DNA from 3 places in the Geodermatophilus sp. SYSU D00691 genome. Region 3 is predicted to be linked to each of the others. Evidence: riboswitches for the same ligand, from Rfam matches in the RefSeq annotation. Region 3 holds a riboswitch; each other region holds the start of a gene.

Region 1 (6,132 bases), on a different contig from region 3:
GGACACGACCCCACGGTGCCACGGCTGAGAAGCGCTCCGTGGCCGACGGGGTCACGGGCGGGCCACCAGGGCCGGGTGGGACTCGCGGGTCCGGCCGCCCGCGTCCGCGGGCCTGAACGGGAACGCGAGGGGCCCCCGATGCCGGCTGACGTACCGTCGCGGCCGTGACGCCGCCGATGCACCGGTCGCACCGCGTGGCCGGTGCACTGGTGGGCGCGGCGGTCGGGGACGCGCTGGCCGCCCCGTTCGCGGGAGCGCCGGCCGGTGAGTTCTCCCGGCGGTTCCCCGTGCCGGCACGCGGGTCGCGGACGGAGATGACCGGCGATCCGCCCGGGCGGCTGACGCCGGCGTTCGAGGAGCTGCTGGCGCGGCGGCCGCTGCCGGTGCCCGAGGGGCTGTACCGGGCGCTCGACGGGGAGCCGGTGTCGCTGCCCGCCGCCGACTTCGCCGGGGTGCTGCGGCAGGTGATCGACGCCCGCGGGGACGCGGTGGCGGCGGGGGCGCTGGCCGGCGCGGTGTTCGGGATGGCCGGGATCCCGATGCGCTGGTCGTCGGTGGTGCACGGCGTGGTCGACGGCCGGCCGGTCGGGCTGGACGAGCTGCTGGACCTCGCGCCGGTGCTCGACGGGCGGGAGCCCCGGCCGTTCGAGGGCGGGGTCCTCCCCCGGATCGGCCCGCGCGAGGTGCTGCCGGGCATCTGGGCGGGCAACCTGGACGGCGCCCGGTCCAGCGACCCCTACTTCGCGGTGATCTCGCTGTGCCGCGTGGGTCGTCCCTTCGGGCACCAGGTCCAGCGGATGGCCTACCTAGCCGACGACGAGTTCAACACCGAGCTCGACGTGGTCCTCGAGGACGTGCTGGCCGACATGGCCGCGCTGCGCACCGAGGGCCGGCGGCTGCTGGTGCACTGCCACGGCGGGGCGTCACGGACCGGGCTGGTGCTGCGCGCGTGGCTGCGCCGCACCGAGGGCCTCTCGGCCGACGAGGCGACGGCGCGGGTGGCGTCCCGCTGGCCGTACCTGGGGTTGTGGAACGCCAGCTTCACCGCCGCCCTGGACCGGATGCGCTAGCTCTGGTGCGGATGTGGCGGGCGGAGTCACGGCCGTCACAGTTCCGGTTCCCCGCGGCGTCGGTGCGGCGCTCTGCGGTGAGAGTGACCGCACACTCTGCGCGGGCAGCCACGGGGGCACGCCCGAGGAGGAACGGCGATGGCGACGTCCCAGCGGACCGGCGGCGGCCGGCCGGACAGGAAGAAGAAGTTCGGCGTCGGCCTGGTCGGCGGCATCTTCGCGCTCGGCCTGATCGGCAGCATCGGGTCCGGCGACACCGAGACGACGCCGACCGCCAGCGAGCAGTCGGCCACCTCGTCGGCGGCTCCCTCCTCGTCCGCCCCCGCACCGCGGAGCACACCGGCTCCCCGGACGACGGCGCCGTCGAGCACGGCAGCCGTGGCTCCGGCGCCCCCCGCTCCGGTCATGGCGATGAGCTGCCCGGCCGGCAGCACGAACGCCTCCCCGGTCTTCGGGCACCAGATCACCGCGACGGCGCCGTTCACGGTCGTCATCGACTACGGCGACGGGGACGTCTACACCAACGACGACCAGCACCTCGGCGCGATCTTCTCGCACACCTACCGAGCGGCCGGCTCCTTCACCGTCCACGCCGTCCTCACCGACGCGACCGGCCGGACGGTCGACGCCGCGTGCGCGTACAGCTGGACCCGGCCCGCTCCCCCACCCGCGCCTGCACCGGCCCCCGCGCCCGCTGCGGGCGGCGGCTCCAGCAGTGGTTCCTCCACGTCCGGCGGGGGCGGAGGCACCACCGAGGTGCCGCAGACCGGTGGTCCGACCGCGATCTGCGAGGACGGGACCTACTCGTACTCGGCCAACCGGCGGGGCACCTGCTCGCACCACGGCGGCGTCGCCACCTGGCTGATCTGAACGGAAACACCATGAGCACCGTCGCCCTCGAGCGAGACACCTTCAACGACCGGCCCGCAGCCGACATCGCCGCGTCGATCGACCCGCGGCTGAGCCGGACGGAGAGCGGCTCGGCCAGGTTCGCCTGCTTTGCGGACGACGAGCGCTACCTGCTCGTGGCCGGCGAGCAGGAGCAGCGCAGCGTCGAGCTGGCCCTGGCCTACGGCCTCGCCTGGGCGGGCGGTCGACGCCTGCTGCTCGCCCTACCCCACGACATGGCCACGGCCACACAGCAGCGCATCCCGTGGCTGCGCGAGGCGGTCCGACCGAAGCTCTGGCTGCACGACGGCCGGCACGCCGGACCTGCCGTCGAGCGGACGCCCGGAGAGACGGTCGACCGGATCGGTGACGCCATCGCGGGGCGCTCGCCGGAGCAGGAGTTCCGGCGAGCGGCGACGGCTCTCCACCTCGGTGAGCGCGCCGACTGGGTGGCAGATCTGGTCGATCGGCTGACCGCCGACGCACGGCTCGACTCCGCCCACCGTCAGAACGAGCGCTCCTGGCACTACCGGGGTCAGCGCGTGCTCTCCATGGCCCGCGCCGACGCCGGGATCCGCGTGCGCGCCGGCATCCACTACAGCGACCAGGAGCGCGCCGCACGCGCCTGGGAACTCTCCGGCCCCCTGACCCAGGCCGAGCTGGGCGACGTGCTGGCCGCGGTCGACGCCGCCGTGGAGGAGCGTGCCGCAGGTGAGGACCCGCTCGTGCGCAGGGATGACGAGCACCTCCTGCAGGCGGCCATCCGCCGGGTGCCGGCCGTTGTGGGCATCGAGCAGAACGCCATGCGCGAGGTGCCGGCCTGGCGCCCGACGGACAGCACGAGGCCGTGGGCCCGTGGGTTCATCGACCTGCTCGGCCTCGACGGGAACGGCGACATCGCGGTCGTGGAGACGAAGGTGGAGAAGAACGCCGACCCGCTGTTCGTCCTCCAAGGCCTCGACTACTTCGTCTGGGCTCAGGCCTACCGCACCCCGCTCGTCGACCGGCTCGGCGCCGCATCGTCGGCCCGTATCAGGCTCACGCTGGCGGTGGGCGGCCAGGCGGAGCACTCGCTCCACGTCCCGAGCTACACGCGGGCGCTGGCCGCCGGTCTGGACGACGTCGTCCCCTGGACGGCGCGCGCCATCCGGACGTGGACGGACCCGGCGGTCCGGCCGACGAGCGAGCCGCTGGACCTCACGCCGTGAGACGGTCACGGCGGTCTCGGAGAGCTGCTCGCGAGTATCAGCTGCCCACGGCGTTGACGACCGACGACGACGCCACGGCCCTCGGCCACCTGAAGCGGTACTACGGCCGCGACGGCGGCCAGCGGTTCACCGGCTCGTACTTCGACGGGTGGGGCGGCCCGCAGGACCCCTACCGCTTCACGGCCGAGGACCTCGTGGCGGTCAGCTTCCTCTCTGTGTTCGTCCCTCCGATGGCCGCGCACCGGCTCTTGGGCTCGATGAGCGGTGAATTCGCCGACCTGCTGCACGAGGTGGGCATCGACCGGGACCTTCGCGACGAGACGGCGGACATCGTCCCGGGGTGGCCGGCCTGGGTCCTCTACGACCGGTTGAAGGGGCTGCCGGGGGTGGGGCGCACCATCGCGAGCAAGCTGCTCGCACGGAAGCGTCCGCAGCTGATCCCCGTGAAGGACTCGATCGTTGAGCAGGTCACCCACTGCCGGGACGCGCAGTGGGTGCCGCTTCGGGAACAGCTGCAGGCGGACGGCGGTCGTCTGCACGAGCGCCTCGAGCGCCTCCGGGCAGACGCCGGACTGCCGACCGACGTGACCGCCCTCCGGGTGTACGACGTCATCACCTGGATGGAGGGCAGGACGAAGAAGCTCAAGCCGCGAACGGACGAGGAGAAGCTCGGTGCGGCCCTCGCCGACCCCGACGGGTTGCTCTAGCCGGTCGGGCCGGTGGCGTCGGAGATGCCCGGCGCCTTGGCGTCGGCGCCCTCCTCGACGTCTTGGTCGCCCGGCACCCGGGTGACGTCGCCCGACATCGGGCCCTGCGCGGCGCGCGGCGACTGCTCGGGTGCGGCGGACACCTGCTCCTGGTCCTCGTTGCGGGTGCCACCCTGCGGTCCCTGGGTCATGACGCTTCGGTGCCCGGCCGGCCAGGCCCCAAACGGTGCCCCTCCGGCAGCGGTCGCCTACACCGCGTGCGGCCACGCTGACGTGGCCGAGATCGTCCGACCTGCGCTTTTCCCGGGCGTCCCCGGGCCGACTTTCCGCGTCGCCGGTGGTCGGGCAGGCGTGTCGGGTGGCAGGCCGGCGCCGGGTACACCGTCGTCCCCGCTTTGCCGCCTCCTCCGCGATCTTCCTAGCGTCGTCGCGTCCGACCGGGCCGCACCCGTCCCCGAAACCCTGGGGACACCCGCTCGGACGCCGCCGAACCGGGCGGCCGGCCGCGCGCCGGCACCCGGGCCGGGGACCCACCGCAGTCCTGGGGTGAAGCGCGACGACGACGTCGCGCCGGGCAGGTTCTCCCGCCCGAACCCGTCAGCTAACCCGGTAGGCGGCCACGGAGAACAAGGAGAACCCGTCGTCGATGACGACTGCACACACGTCTCTCGCACGCCGCCTCACCGGTCCTGCCCTCGCCGTCGCCGCTGCGGCGGGGCTCGTCCTCACCCCGGGCGTCGCCTCGGCCAACACCGCGGCCCCGGCCGCTCCCACTGCCACCGCGGCTGCGGTCGCCGCACCCAACGCCGCCGCGCAGACTGCGGTCGACACCGCGCTAGCCCAGCAGGGCAAGCCCTACGCCTGGGGCGGCGCCGGGCCGAGCTCGTTCGACTGCTCCGGCCTGGTCCAGTACGCCTACGCGGCCGCCGGGGTGAGCGTGCCGCACTCGTCGCGCACCCAGTCGACCCTGGGGGCCCCGGTCGACCGGGCCAACCTGCAGCCCGGTGACCTGGTGTTCTTCTACAGCTCGGTCAGCCACGTCGGCATCTACATCGGCAACGGGCAGATGGTGCACTCGTCCACCTACGGCAAGCCGGTCAGCGTCGTGAACGTCGACTCGATGCCGGACTACAACACCGCCCGCCGGATCGTCTGACGCTCCTCCCGTGATCATCGGCGGGTGGCTGCCCGTTCCCGCGTGTCGGGCAGCCACCTGCCGATGATCGACGGCCTCGTTTTTCACCCCCGTTCACCCGCTCGTCGCGCGGACACCCCTTCCGCGGGGCAGGAGGGGCGCGGTTCAGTGGCACCGCCAGGTCCGATGACGGCGGTAGGGGCAGCCCGTGGGAGTACGGCACGCGTCGGCGGTGCTGACCGCCGGGCTGACCGTGGCCGCGCTGATCGCGCTCCCCCAGGGGCTCGCGCCCGCAGCGGCTCCCACGGCTCCCCCGGCACCGGCCGATTCTGCGTACCTGACCGCGTCGCGGGAGACCGCCATCGCCACGAGCACCTCGGCCACCAGCAGCTCCGCCACCAGCACCTCGGCAGCGGCCACGGCGACCCCCGCGCCCGAGCCGGTCGTGGTCGCCGAGGAGCCGGCGCCGCAGGACGTCGTCCTGACCGCCTCCACGCTGGCGGGCAGCGGCATCCCGTCGACCGCCCTCGGCGCCTACCGGCAGGCCGCGGCGGGCGCCCCGTGCACCATCGACTGGACGCTGCTGGCCGCGATCGGGCGGGTGGAGTCCAACCACGGCCGCTTCGCCGGGGCCGAGCTGCACACCGACGGGCTGTCGTCGCCACCCATCGTCGGCATCGCGCTCAACGGGGTCGGCGTCGCGCTGATCCGCGACACCGACGGCGGCCGTTTCGACGGCGACGCCACCCTCGACCGCGCTGTGGGGCCGATGCAGTTCATCCCGTCGACGTGGGCGCTGTACGGCCGCGACGGCAACGGCGACGGCACCGAGGACCCGTTCAACATCTTCGACGCGGCCGCCGCGGCCGCGGCGTACCTGTGCCGGGCGGGCGGCGACCTGACGTCGACCGAGGGCCGGGTCAAGGCGGTGTTCGCCTACAACCACTCCGACGCCTACGTGGCGAAGGTGCTCGGTCTGGCCGCCGCCTACGCCGGGAGCGAGCCGCCGGTCCTGCCGACGACGGAGCCGCCACCGGCGCCGCTGCCGCCCGTCTCGGTCGCTCCCCCGCCGGCCGCAGCGGAACCGCCGGTCGAGGAGCCGCCGGTCGAGGAGCCGCCGGTGG
Region 2 (6,132 bases), on a different contig from region 3:
CTGTGGAGATCACCAACATCAACATCCATCTCCGCGACGTATCAAACAGGGCCTAGTTCACCCAACCGCACCAGCGACTGCGTGATGCCGAAGTTGGCCCGCTGCTCGCCCCGTTGGGCTGCCGGAATCGGGGATAGGCTCCCCGGAATCTGCTGGCCCTGCGCCAGGCGGGTCGGCATGGTGCATGGAGGCATGCATGGTGAAGCGACGCTGGGCCGTTGCCGCGCTGATGGCCGGGACCCTTGTCTGTGCGCCGGCCACCGGGGCGTATGCGGCCCCCGTGACCGACACCAGCGACCTGCGGGACGCAGTCACGGTCGAAGCCGTGCTGGGGCACCTGGCCGAGTTCCAAGAGTTCGCCGATCTCAGCGACGGCACACGCGAGGCCAGCACCTTGGGCTACGAGCTCTCGGCGGACTACGTCGCCGGCCTGCTTGGGGCGGCCGGGTACGAGGTGAGCCGCCAGCCGTTCGAGTACAACTTCTTCGAGGAACTGGCCGCCCCGACTGTCACCAGCACGTCGCCAGGCTTTCCGTTCACGTACGAGAACGGCGTGGACATCTCGACCATGGACTACTCCGGCAGCGGCACGGTGACGGGTGTGGTGCAGGGCGTCGAGGGCAACATCGTCCCCTTGCCAGTCGGCCAGCCCGACAGCACGTCAAGCGCCGGCTGTACGGATGCCGACTTCGTCGACTTCACCGGCGACATCGCGCTGATCCAGCGCGGCACCTGCTTCTTCTACGAGAAGATCGCCAACGCGGTCGAGGCGGGGGCCCAGGCCGTCATCATCTTCAACGAGGGCAACAGCGACGAGCGACTTGGCGTCGACTTCGGTCAAGCCTCGTTCCCGCAGGACGTCCCGGTGATCGAGATGAGCGCCGAGGCCGGTGCCGCCCTGGTGGAGTACATCGAGGCGGAGGCCGCCGCCGGCCGTCAGGTGACCTTGACGGTCAGCACCAGCACCGTGTCGGAGGTCCGCACGTCCGAGAACGTCATCGCTGAGACGACGACCGGCCGCACCGACCGGGTGGTTGTGTCCGGCGCCCACCTCGACTCCGTCATCGAGGGGCCCGGCATCAACGACAACGGCACCGGCTCGGCGGCCCAGCTCGAGGTCGCCCTGCAGATGGCCGAGCTGGGTATCGAGCCGGTCAACCAGGTGCGCTTCATCTGGTTCGGCGCCGAGGAAGCCGGCCTGGTCGGCTCGGCCTACTACGTCAGCCAGCTCACCAAGCGCGAGCTGAAGGACATCGCCGTCATGCTGAACTTCGACATGGTCGGCTCGCCGAACCCGGGCTGGTTCGTCTACGACGGCGACGCCTCGGACACGGCATCGACTGGCTCGACGGGATCCGGCGTGGTGGAGGACGTCTTCCTCGACTACTTCGCGTCCATCGGTCGTGAAGTCGAGCCGACGGCCTTCGATGGGCGCTCGGACTATGACGCCTTCGTGGCGGCCGGTATCCCGGCTGGCGGCCTGTTCACCGGCGCCGAGGACATCAAGACCGCTGAACAGGCGGCCAAGTGGGGCGGCACCGCCGGTATCGCCTTTGACCCCTGCTACCACGCGGCCTGCGACGACCTCGACAACATCAATCTCATCGCGCTGGATGAGATGACGGACGCCATTGCGCATGCCCTGCTGACGTTCGCCATGACGGAATCAGCGGTGCAAGGCACGGCCCGTGGCAGCAGCAACGCGGCTTACCAGCCGACGTTCCGCGGGTCGCAGGCCATCGTGTGATGGTGGCGGGGGTGGGGCAGACCGTCCCACCCCCGCTTGCTTGACCACCCGGGGCTCAAGGGGTGAACGCAACGCCCTGCTGAGCTGGGGGTCGGGCGTGGTGCGTGGTGTGGAGTTGCAGCAGGAGCGGCGGGCGTTCTGGAGGCGGGACAGAGCGCCACTGCCGTGGCGGTCGACGGCTCGGACGTGCGCGAGGGTTGGCGCGGAGGAGCGCTGGCAGAGCATTTGGCAAGGCGCTTCAGCAGGGTCGCATGCTTCGAACTGCATACCGTTGCTCCCACCCTTCCGCCCACGTCGTCGGGGCACCCGCCCCGGCGGCGTCGTCGTCCGGGCGGTTCCCGGTGTGGCTCATGGGGCGTGAGCTCTCGGTTCGTGATCGCGCCGTGATCTGGGGTACCGTTCCCGGCGGTCCGGCTGCACCACGTCCCAGCAACCCGCTGGGCACTGGCCGGCCCCGCCGAACCGACCCTCGGGTCGGACCGGGGACCCATGGTTCCCCTGGGGTGAATCCTGCGCGCACGGGGGTGCGCAGGTAGGGCGTCTTCCCGCCCGAACCCGTCAGCTAACCCGGTAGGCGGCGAGGAAGAAGGAGCCCGCCGGTCTTGGCGACCCTGCACCGCCCGCACAGCCCTGCCCAGAACACGAACAAGCGCCGTTCCCGGACCCCCGAGTCCGGGATCGTGGCCGTCGCCGTGAGCCTCGCCGTCCTGCTGTCGGGCGGCCACGCCCAGGCGGCACCGGCGGACGACGCCCGCGTCGCCGCCGCCGAGGTGGCCCGCCTGACGGCGCTCGTGGCGACCGCCGAGACGGAGCTGCAGCGGCTCACCGTCGAGGCCGAGGCCGCCTCCGACGCCAGCATCCAGGCCCAGGCGGCGCTCACCGAGGCGCAGACCGCGGCCGAGACGGCCGCCGCCGAGCTCGCCGCGGCCACCGCCGCGGTCACCGAGACCCGCGAGGACGTCGCCGACCTCGGCCGGCGCAGCTACATGGGTGAGCACCCCATGGGCTCGGCCATGGTCTTCCTCGGCGAGGGGGGGCCCGAGGGGGTGCTGCAGCGCGCCCTCACCCTCGACCTGCTCAGCGACGAACGGGCCGAGACCCTCGCCGAGCACGAGGTCGTGGAGGCCCGGCAGCAGCAGGCCGACCAGGTCGCCCGGGAGGCGGTGGCCCAGCGCGACGCCCTTGCCCGCGAGGCCGCCAGCGCCGAGCAGGCCGCGGCCGCCCGGCTGACCGCCGCCCAGCAGTCCTACGACGCCGCCGTGGCCGAGAAGGCCGCGCACGAGGCCGCCCTCCGCGAGGCGCAGATCGCGCTGCTGGCCGCCACCGGCTCCAGCGACCCGGACGCCGACCTCGCCGAGCGGGAGGCGGCCGAGCAGGCCGCGGCCCAGGCCGCCGCGCAGACGGTCGCCGCCGCGGCGGCCGGCGGCGGCGCCGTCCCCCCGACGGTCGGCCGCGTGACCTCCTGCTACGGGCCGCGCTGGGGGACGATGCACCAGGGCGTCGACATCGCCGCGCCGATCGGCACGCCGGTCTACGCGCCCGAGGGCGGGACGGTGCTGCACGCCGGCGCCGCCAACGGCTTCGGCCAGGCGGTCTACGTGCAGCACGGCGACGGGTCGATCACGCTCTACGGGCACGTCAACCGGTTCTTCGTCAGCGCCGGCCAGGTGGTGTCGGCCGGGCAGCAGATCGCCGAGGTCGGCAACAAGGGCCAGTCCACCGGCCCGCACCTGCACTTCGAGGTGCACATGGGCGGCCTCTACGCCAACCGCGTGAACCCGGTGCCGTGGCTGACGGCGCGGGGGATCTCGATCGGCGGCTGCTGAGGGGCGCTAGACCGCGCCGGGGAAGTCGGGCTTCCGCTTCTCGAGGAAGGCACGCACGCCCTCCCGCCCTTCGGGGTCGGCGGCGGACTCGGCGATGAGGCGGGCCTCGTCGTCCAGCTGCTCGTCGAGGGTGCGGACGGCGGCCCGCCGGACCAGGGCGCGGGTGCGGACCATCGCCCGCACCGGTCCGGCGGCCACGCGGTGCGCCAGCGCGATCGCCTCGCTGTGCAGGTCCGCGTCCTCGACCAGGCGGCTGACCAGGCCGAAGGTGTGCGCCTCGGCGGCGCTGAGCGCGCTGTCGGTGAGCAGCAGGTCCAGCGCCCGCGGCGCGCCGAGCGCGCGGGTCAGGGCCCAGGACGACCCGCCGTCGGGGGAGAACCCGATCCCGAGGTAGGCGGGGCGGATCTTCGCCGAGCGGCCGCAGACCACGATGTCGCAGGCGCCGATCAGCCCCACCGCGGCGCCGGCGACCGCGCCCTGGGCCCCGGCGAGCACCGGCACCGGGCAGTGCAGCAGCAGCCGGATCACCTCGTGCCAGTCGTGCGCCAGCTGCCCGACCTGCGCCCCGGGGTCGTCGGCGGCGACGAAGTAGCCGATGTCGCCGCCGACGCAGAAGCGCGGCCCGTTGGCGAGCAGCAGCACCACCCGGGTCTGCGCCGGCCGGTCGCGCAGGGCGGCGGCCAGCTGGTGGGCCAGCGCCGGGTCGAGGGCGTTGCCGGCCTCCGGGCGGTCCAGCGTGATCCGCCAGACGTGGCCGTCGACCTCGGTGAGCACCCGGGGCCGCTCGTCGGTCGAGGTCATCGCCGTCCTCCCGCCGTCTGCGCCTGCCGGGGTCACCGTAGGCGAGGGTCGCTCAGGGCCGCACGGCGTGGCGTTCCTCGTCGAGGGCGCCCGGGGCGCCGCCGAACTCGTCGGCCACCTCGCGGGCGTTGGAACGCCCAACTATCTGGTGCGGCCACTCCTCAGAACCATGACGGGAACCACATCCGCTGCAGCCACTCCGCGTGCGGCAGCGGCTGGCCGGTGAGCACGGGGTAGAAGAAGACGAAGGTCGCCGCGACCACGGCGACGTACAGGCAGACCGCGCCCAGCCCGAGCTGGCGCCGCCATGGCTCGGGGTGCCGGGCGCCGAGCACGTCCTGCAGGGCGAGGGTGACCGCCAGCACGAAGAACGGCACGACCGGGGCCATGTAGAAGATGAACATGGTCCGCTCGGGGTTGAGGAACCAGGTGAGCCACCCGGCGGCGATCGCCACGCCCACGGTGAGCGCGGCGGGGTCGCGGCGGGCGACGATCCGCCAGACCAGCCACAGCAGCGCGGGCGCGAACGCGAACCAGAGGGTCGGCGTCCCGACCATGAGGATGTAGCGGACGACCTGCCCGCCGGACTCGTCGGTCAGGCCCTGCGGGTTCCACAGCAGGATCGGCCGGCCGTCCACCAGCCACGACCACGGTCCCGACTCCCACGGGTGCGGGCTGGAGAGGTTGTTGTGGAACGTCCACCACTCGGTGTGCATGTGCCACAGCGAGCGCAGCGGGCCCGGGATGAACGGGAACGACGTCTCCGGGTGCTGGTCGGCCCAGTGCCGGCCCTGGCTGGTCTCGCCGAGGAACCAGCCGGTGAAGCTCGCGATGTAGGTCGCCACCGGGACGACGGCCAGCGCCCACAGCGCCCCGGGCAGGCCGCGGCGCAGCGTCGTCCGTGTCGGGCTGCCGACGCCGGCGCCGCGCCACGCGCCGCGCTCCCAGAACAGCGACAGGACGGCGAAGAAGGCCAGGAACCAGATCCCGCTCCACTTGACCGCGCAGGCGCAGCCGAACAGGAACCCGGCCGCGATCCGCCAGCCGCGCGGCCCCAGGCGGAAGCCGGTGGTCAGCGGCCCGGCGGCGCGGATGCGCTCCCGCACCTTGTCGCGGTCGACGACGAGGCACGCGACGGCGGCCACCACGAACACCTGGAGGAAGACGTCGAGCAGGCCGGTGCGGGAGATGACGAACGAGAAGCCGTCGAGGGCCAGCAGCAGCCCGGCCAGGAAGCCCAGCAGGGTGGACCCGGTCAGCCGGCGGGCCAGCCGGACCAGGACGACGACGGCGATCGAGCCGGCCACCGCCGACGGGAACCGCCAGCCGAAGGAGTTGTAGCCGAACAGCCACTCCCCGCCGGCGATCAGCCACTTGCCCAGCGGCGGGTGGACGATGAACGTGTAGCCGCGGTTGTACTCGAAGCCCCAGATCAGGATCTCGCGGGCCTCGGGCGGGTAGTAGGCCTCGTCGAACAGCTCGTCGGCGGGGTAGCTGATGTCCCACAGGCGGACGACGAAGCTGACCAGGCCCAGCCCGAGAGCCAGCGCCCACGCCAGGCGCCGGTCGGTGGGCAGCGGCGGGTGGCCGTCGCGCCGGGGCCGTGGCGGCGGCCAGCGGCGGGCGCGCGCGGGCGCCGCGACGGCGGGCGGCTCGTCGGGGGGTGCCGCCGGCGCGGCTTCGTCCACCGGCACGGCCATGGGGGCCAGGGTATGTGGCGGCCGGGTCGGCGCCGTCGTGACAGGCTGCGGGCGTGAC
Region 3 (6,132 bases):
CCGATCGCGGTCACCGCCGGGATGGCGAGCTCGGCGAGGTGCCGCAGGACCCGGTGCTCGCGCCGGGCGGGCTCCTCGGGCAGCTCCTTGAGCGCGAAGACCTGGCCGGACTCCGCGACGAAGCGCACGACGTGCCGGGCACGCCCGCTCTGCGGGATCTCGACCAGCAGGTCGGCCGGCCACCGCGCCAGCGGCAGCTCCCACGGCAAAGCCAGCAGGGCCGTCGCAGCCTCCGCGGGGGGACTGAACACGAAGCGCATCGGCGCACCTCCTGCCGGGAGCGGCGACGGGGTGCTACCCGCCGAGGAGCCGACGCACGCAGCGCACCGGCATCCCGGCCGACCACCGCAGCAGCCGGACGCCCAGGTGCACCAGGTCGCCCCACTCGGGCGGCCGCGGCGCCGGCGGGGCGGGGCTCGGCGCGGGGGCGGACGCGGGCTCCGGTGCCGCCACGGGCTCCGGGGCGGCCGCGGGCTCGCGGGCGGGGGCCAGCACGTCCATCGCGGTGGTGCGCCGCCGGGGCGCGCGCAGCGACTCGAAGGACGGGATCGGCGGGGCCGCGGGGGCTTCGGCTGGATCTCCCGGCGGCGGTGTCGGCACGGTTCACGACCCTAGCCCGGCGCGCCGGGACCGGCGGCGACGGCCCGGGGGGACGGACGTGCCGGGCACGCTCCCGTCGATTCAGCGTCCGCTGTACAGTCCGCGCCATGATGCCCGTCGCGCACGCCGACGTCCTCGCCCGGTTCGGCCACGCCCTGTCCGACCCGACGCGGACCCGGCTGCTGCTGGCGCTGCGCGAACGACCCGGCTACCCCTCCGACCTGGCCGAGGAGCTCGGGGTCACCCGGCAGAACCTCTCGAACCACCTGGCCTGCCTGCGCGGCTGCGGCCTCGTCGTCGCCGTGCCCGAGGGGCGGCGCGCGCGCTACGAGCTCGCCGAGCCGCGCCTGGCGCACGCCCTCGACGACCTGCTCGGGGTCGTCCTCGCCGTCGATCCGAGCGCCTGCCCGTCCGCGGCGGCGGAGGACGGCTGCTGGTGACCGCGACGCCCGGGTCGCTGGCGAGCTCCGCGGCGCGGCGTGCGCTGCTGGCGCGGCGCATCCGCTGGTTGGTCGCGGCGACCATCACCTACAACGTGGTCGAGGCCGTCGTCGCGCTCGTCGCCGGCACGCAGGCGTCGTCGTCGGCGCTGATCGGCTTCGGGCTCGACTCGGTGGTCGAGGTGTCCTCGGCGCTGGCCGTCGCCTGGCAGTTCGCCGGCCGCGACCCCGAGGCGCGCGAGCGGGTCGCGCTCCGCGTCATCGCCGTCTCGTTCTTCGCCCTCGCGACCTTCGTCACCGTCGACGCCGTCCGGGCGCTGCTCGGGTCCGGGGAGGCGGAGCACTCCGCGGTCGGGCTGGTGCTGGCGGCGGTCAGCCTGGCGGTCATGCCCGTGCTCTCCACCGCCCAGCGACGGGCCGGCCGCGAGCTCGGTTCGGCCTCGGCGGTCGCCGACTCCACGCAGACCCTGCTGTGCGCCTACCTTTCGGCGGTGCTGCTCGCCGGCCTGGCGCTCAACAGCCTGTTCGGGTGGGCGTGGGCCGACCCGGTCGCCGCCCTCGTCATCGCCGCCGTCGCGGTCAGGGAGGGGCGCGCGGCCTGGCGCGGCGACGCCTGCTGCTCCCCCGCCGCGGCCCTGGCCGGGCCCGCGCACGACGACGGCCCCGGCTGCGACTGCTGCCGCGGGGAGGTCGGCCGGTGAGCGCCGGGCACGCGCACGGCCACCGGCCCGGCGGGACGGCCGACCACCGGCGGCGGCTGGCGGTGGTGCTCGGCCTCACCGCGACCGTGCTGGTGGTGGAGCTCGTCGGCGCGCTGCTCACCGGCAGCCTCGCGCTGCTCGCCGACGCCGGGCACGTGCTCACCGACGTCGCCGGGCTGGCGATCGCCCTGGTCGCGGCCACCCTGGCGCTCCGCCCGGCGACGGCCCGGCGGACCTGGGGCTATCGCCGGGCGGAGGTGCTGGGCGCCACCCTGCAGGCCGCCGTCCTGCTCGCCGTCGGGGTCTACGTGTTCGTCGAGGGCGTCCGCCGCCTCGCCGATCCCCCGGAGATCGCCGCCGCGGGCGTGCTGGTCTTCGGCGCGGTGGGCCTGGCCGCCAACGTCGTCGCGCTCGTCGTGCTGACCCGCGGCGGTCGCAGCTCCGACGTGAACCTGCGCGCGGCGTTCCTCGAGGTGCTCGCCGACGCGTTCGGCTCGGTCGCGGTGCTGGTCTCGGCGGGCGTCATCGCGCTCACCGGGTGGCAGCAGGCCGACGCCGTGGCGTCGCTGCTCATCGCCGTCCTCATCGTGCCGCGCACCCTGTCGCTGCTCCGGGAGACCGTCTCGGTCCTGCTGGAGTCGACGCCGCCGGGCCTCGACCTCGACGAGGTGCGCCGGCGGCTGCTCGAGGTGCCGCACGTCGTCGAGGTGCACGACCTGCACGCCTCGCAGATCACCAGCGGCCTGCCGGTGCTGTCCGCGCACGTCGTGGTGGAGGACTCCTGCTTCCACGACGGCCACGCACCCCAGATCCTCGACCGGCTGCAGGCCTCGCTCGCCGGTGACTTCGCCGTCAGCGTCGAGCACTCCACCTTCCAGCTGGAGTCGCCGGCGCACGCGTCCCACGAGCTGACCGCGCACGACTGACCCGCCCCCGGGCGGGGGCGGTCAGCCCCGGTAGTTCACGTGCACGTGGTCCATGTGGTTGGCCGTGGCGCCGCCGCGGTCCTCCATCGTCGACCACGAGCCGCCCGGCGACTGCAGGATCCGCTGCTGCCAGATGATGTAGTCGACGCCGAGCTCGTCCCAGTGCGCGATGTGGTAGTCGACGATCGCGTCGCCGAGCGCGGCGTCGGTCATCACCATGTAGTCCAGCGCGAGCCCGGAGGGGTGGCCGCCCGGGTCGGCCGCGCTGGCCCGGGTGCCGCCCAGGGTGATCGAGCCCGCGCCCGGCACGTTGGCCACCACGGCGTCGGCGGCGCGCTGGACGACGGCCTTGTGCGCCCCGGCGGTGTTCCTGATGACGGCGACGCCGGACGGCGCGGCGGTGCTGGAGGAGACCGCACCGCCCTCCTCCTCGGCGGCGGCGGCCTCGGTGGCGGCAGCGGCGGCGGCCGCCTCGGCGGCGGCCTGGGCGGCGGCCGCGGCCTGCGCGGCGGCGGCGGCCTCGGCGGCCTGCCGGTCGAGCACGGCCTGGTCGGCGGCGGCCTGGGCCTGCGCGGCGGCGGTCTGCGCGGCCTCGCGGGTGGACCGGCTGGCGGCCAGGTCCTCCAGCGGCGCGAGGTCCACCTCGCGCGCCTCGAGCGGCCCCGACTGCGCGGTCAGCCCGAGGGCCTGGGCGACGGCGACGGACTCGCTGGAGCCTGCCTCGGCCTGGGCCGCCGGGTCGGCACCGAAGAGCACGTTGACGAGGACGGCGCCGGCGGCGGCCACGCCGAGGTAGATGCCCGGTCGGCGCGCCGGGACGGGCACACGGCGGCGGGGGCGGGCGGTGCGACGCCCGGCGGCGCGGCCGGACGAGGTGGTGCGGGGATCCATGGGGGGAACTGCTCCGAGAGGTGTGCGGGCGCAGGCCGCCCGGACGGGGCGGGGCTGCGGCGGGTGGGCCCGGGACGCGGCGTCGGGCGACGGCCGCGCGGGTGCGGTCGCGGGGTGGTCAGCTGCGCGGGCGCACCCGGGTCCGGCGGGACCGGGCGGAGCAGATCCGTGCGGTGGTGCTGGGGCACGCCATCGGGGCGGCTCTCCGTTCTTCCGACGGCCGCCTACCGAGTTAGCTGACGGGTTCGGGCGGGAAGCAGCCCTACCGACCCCGGCCCTCGACGGGCCGCGGGTGCGGATTCACCCCAGTACTGCGGTGGGTCCCCGGCTCGCCCCGGAGGGCGACTCGGCGGCGCTCGCCCGGTCTCCCCTGCTGGGGATGTGACGGCCGGGACGGGCGGGAGCCACGGTAGCCACGTTATGCAGCCGTGACAATCCGCGGCGTCGGAAACCGTCAGGTCGCGCCGATCGGTGTGAGCGATGTTACCGACCATTCCGGTCGGTTCACCTACCGACTTGGTCGGGGCGGTCCGTACGGTCGTCCCCGTGGCACGACCGTTCCGTCAGCGGATCGACGAGGGCATCGTCGATCGCGCGGCCGCGCTGTTCGCCCGCACCGGCTTCGCGAAGACCTCCGTCCAGGCGGTCGCCGATGCCGTCGGGCTGTCCAAAGCGGGGCTGCTGCACCACTTCCCCAGCAAGGACTCGCTGCAGGAGGCGGTGCTCGCCCAGGCCGCCGCCCTCGGCCGGCGGGTGCTGGACCAGGTGGGCGACCTGCCGGACGGTCCCGCGCGGGACCGCCGGGCGGTCGAGGTCGTCGTCGACGTCGCCCTCGCCCACCCCGGTCTGGTCGCCCTGCTGCTGGCGCCGCTGACCAACCGCGAGGCGGACACCGCCGTCCCCGAGCTCGACGCCGTGGGCGCCATGGCCCTGCAGGTCTTCGGCATCGACCCCGAGGAGCCGGTGTCGGGACGGGTGGTGCGCGTCGTCGGCGCGCTCACCGCGCTGGCCGTGCTCACCCTCGCCGCGCACCGCGAGAACCGGACCACCGAGTGGCGGCCGCACATCGTCGCCACCTGCTTCGACGCGCTCGGCCACCGCCGCCCCGGTGCCGCTCTCCCCGACCCCGACCAGGTGGAGGCCTGATCCGCATGGCTGTTCTGTTGTCCCGACTCGGGGCGTTCTCGCACCGCCACCGGGTGGGGGTGGTCCTCGTCTGGCTGGCCGTCCTGGTGGCCGGCGGCGTCGGCGCCGCGACCCTGGCCGGGGAGACGACGAGCCAGTTCTCCATCCCGGGGCAGGAGTCCACGACGGCGCTGGAGCGCATCGACGAGGAGTTCGGCGGCCTCGGCGGCGGGGCCACGGCCCGGGTCGTCGTCGCGGCACCGGACGGCGCGACGCTGACCACGCCCGAGGGCGCCACCGCCGTCGGCGAGCTCGTCGCCACCCTGGGCGAGCTGCCCGGCGTGACGTCGGCGACCGACCCGCTCGACCCGGCCGCGCCCGGCGTCAACGCCGACCAGGACACCGCCTACAGCACCGTCACCTACGACGCGGCGCCGGGCGAGGTCACCCCCGCCGAGCAGGAGGCGCTGCTCGACGCCGTCGCCGACGCCCGCTCCTCCGGGTACACCGTCGAGGTCTCCGGCGAGGCGGTGCAGGAGGTGCCGCACGTCGGCGGCCCGGCCGAGGCGATCGGCGTCGTCATCGCCCTGGTGGTCCTGGCCGTCACCTACGGCTCGCTGCTCGTCGCCGGCATGAACCTGCTGACCGCCGCGATCGGCGTCGGCATCGGCGTCATGGGCATCACCATCGCCACCGGGTTCACCGACCTGTCGTCGACCACCCCGATCCTGGCCGCGATGCTCGGCCTCGCGGTCGGCATCGACTACGCGCTGTTCATCGTCACCCGGCACCGGCAGGAGCTGCGGCACGGCGCCGACGTGGGCACCGCGATCGCCACCGCCGTCGGCACGGCCGGCTCGGCGGTCGTCACCGCGGGCCTGACCGTCGTCATCGCGCTGGCCGGCCTGTTCGTCGTCGGCATCCCGTTCCTGACCCAGATGGGCCTCGCGGCGGCGGCGACCATCGTCGTCGCCGTCCTGGTGGCACTGACCCTCGTGCCCGCGGTGCTCGGCTTCCTCGGCCTCAGGGCGCTGCCGAAGAAGCAGCGCGCCGCCGTGGGCGAGGGCCCGGCGACCGGCCGCGGCTTCCTGGCCGGTTGGGCCGCCACGGTCACCCGGCGCCGCGTGGTCTCGCTGCTGCTCACGGTGGCGGCCCTCGGGGTCGTCTCGATCCCGTTCTTCTCGCTGCAGACCACGCTGGTGCAGACGCCGGCCGAGGGCAGCACCCAGGCCCGGGCGGCCGAGCTGCTCGCCGACGGCTTCGGCGAGGGCTTCAGCAGCCCGCTCACCGTCCTGTTCGAGGGCGACGGCGCCGCCGGGACGGCCGCCGGGCTCAGCGGCGCGATCGGCGGGCTGGACGACGTCACGCTGGTCACCCAGCCCGTCCCGAACGCCGACGGCACCGCCGCTCTGCTCACCGTCATCCCGACCTCCGGCCCGACCGACCCGG

Evidence for each region. Region 3 has a riboswitch for cyclic di-AMP ahead of ACI797_RS11020 (hypothetical protein). Riboswitches for the same ligand answer to the same signal wherever they lie in the genome.
Region 1: another riboswitch for cyclic di-AMP. It lies ahead of ACI797_RS20045 (C40 family peptidase); the one in region 3 lies ahead of ACI797_RS11020 (hypothetical protein).
Region 2: another riboswitch for cyclic di-AMP. It lies ahead of ACI797_RS03290 (M23 family metallopeptidase); the one in region 3 lies ahead of ACI797_RS11020 (hypothetical protein).

Annotation. Positions count from the first base shown of each region.
Region 1 covers NZ_JBJGYZ010000030.1:39,284-45,415, forward strand. Annotated here, with positions in the region: gene ACI797_RS20015 (MGH1-like glycoside hydrolase domain-containing protein) at 1-6, opposite strand, end outside; gene ACI797_RS20020 (protein-tyrosine phosphatase family protein) at 165-1,070, shown strand; gene ACI797_RS20025 (DUF3761 domain-containing protein) at 1,209-1,940, shown strand; gene ACI797_RS20030 (hypothetical protein) at 1,952-3,166, shown strand; gene ACI797_RS20035 (DUF6308 family protein) at 3,220-3,873, shown strand; gene ACI797_RS20040 (hypothetical protein) at 3,870-4,064, opposite strand; cyclic di-AMP (ydaO/yuaA leader) riboswitch at 4,395-4,484, shown strand; gene ACI797_RS20045 (C40 family peptidase) at 4,520-5,029, shown strand; gene ACI797_RS20050 (lytic murein transglycosylase) at 5,217-6,132, shown strand, end outside.
Region 2 covers NZ_JBJGYZ010000003.1:121,153-127,284, forward strand. Annotated here, with positions in the region: partial or broken gene ACI797_RS03280 (IS5 family transposase) at 1-56, shown strand, start outside; gene ACI797_RS03285 (M28 family metallopeptidase) at 197-1,747, shown strand; cyclic di-AMP (ydaO/yuaA leader) riboswitch at 2,193-2,338, shown strand; gene ACI797_RS03290 (M23 family metallopeptidase) at 2,350-3,573, shown strand; gene ACI797_RS03295 (enoyl-CoA hydratase/isomerase family protein) at 3,580-4,374, opposite strand; gene ACI797_RS03300 (dolichyl-phosphate-mannose--protein mannosyltransferase) at 4,536-6,074, opposite strand; gene rsmI (16S rRNA (cytidine(1402)-2'-O)-methyltransferase) at 6,128-6,132, shown strand, end outside.
Region 3 covers NZ_JBJGYZ010000012.1:3,920-10,051, reverse strand. Annotated here, with positions in the region: gene ACI797_RS11045 (DUF4032 domain-containing protein) at 1-260, opposite strand, end outside; gene ACI797_RS11040 (hypothetical protein) at 295-600, opposite strand; gene ACI797_RS11035 (ArsR/SmtB family transcription factor) at 708-1,040, shown strand; gene ACI797_RS11030 (cation transporter) at 1,037-1,741, shown strand; gene ACI797_RS11025 (cation diffusion facilitator family transporter) at 1,738-2,667, shown strand; gene ACI797_RS11020 (hypothetical protein) at 2,689-3,558, opposite strand; cyclic di-AMP (ydaO/yuaA leader) riboswitch at 3,765-3,920, opposite strand; gene ACI797_RS11015 (TetR/AcrR family transcriptional regulator) at 4,105-4,704, shown strand; gene ACI797_RS11010 (MMPL family transporter) at 4,710-6,132, shown strand, end outside.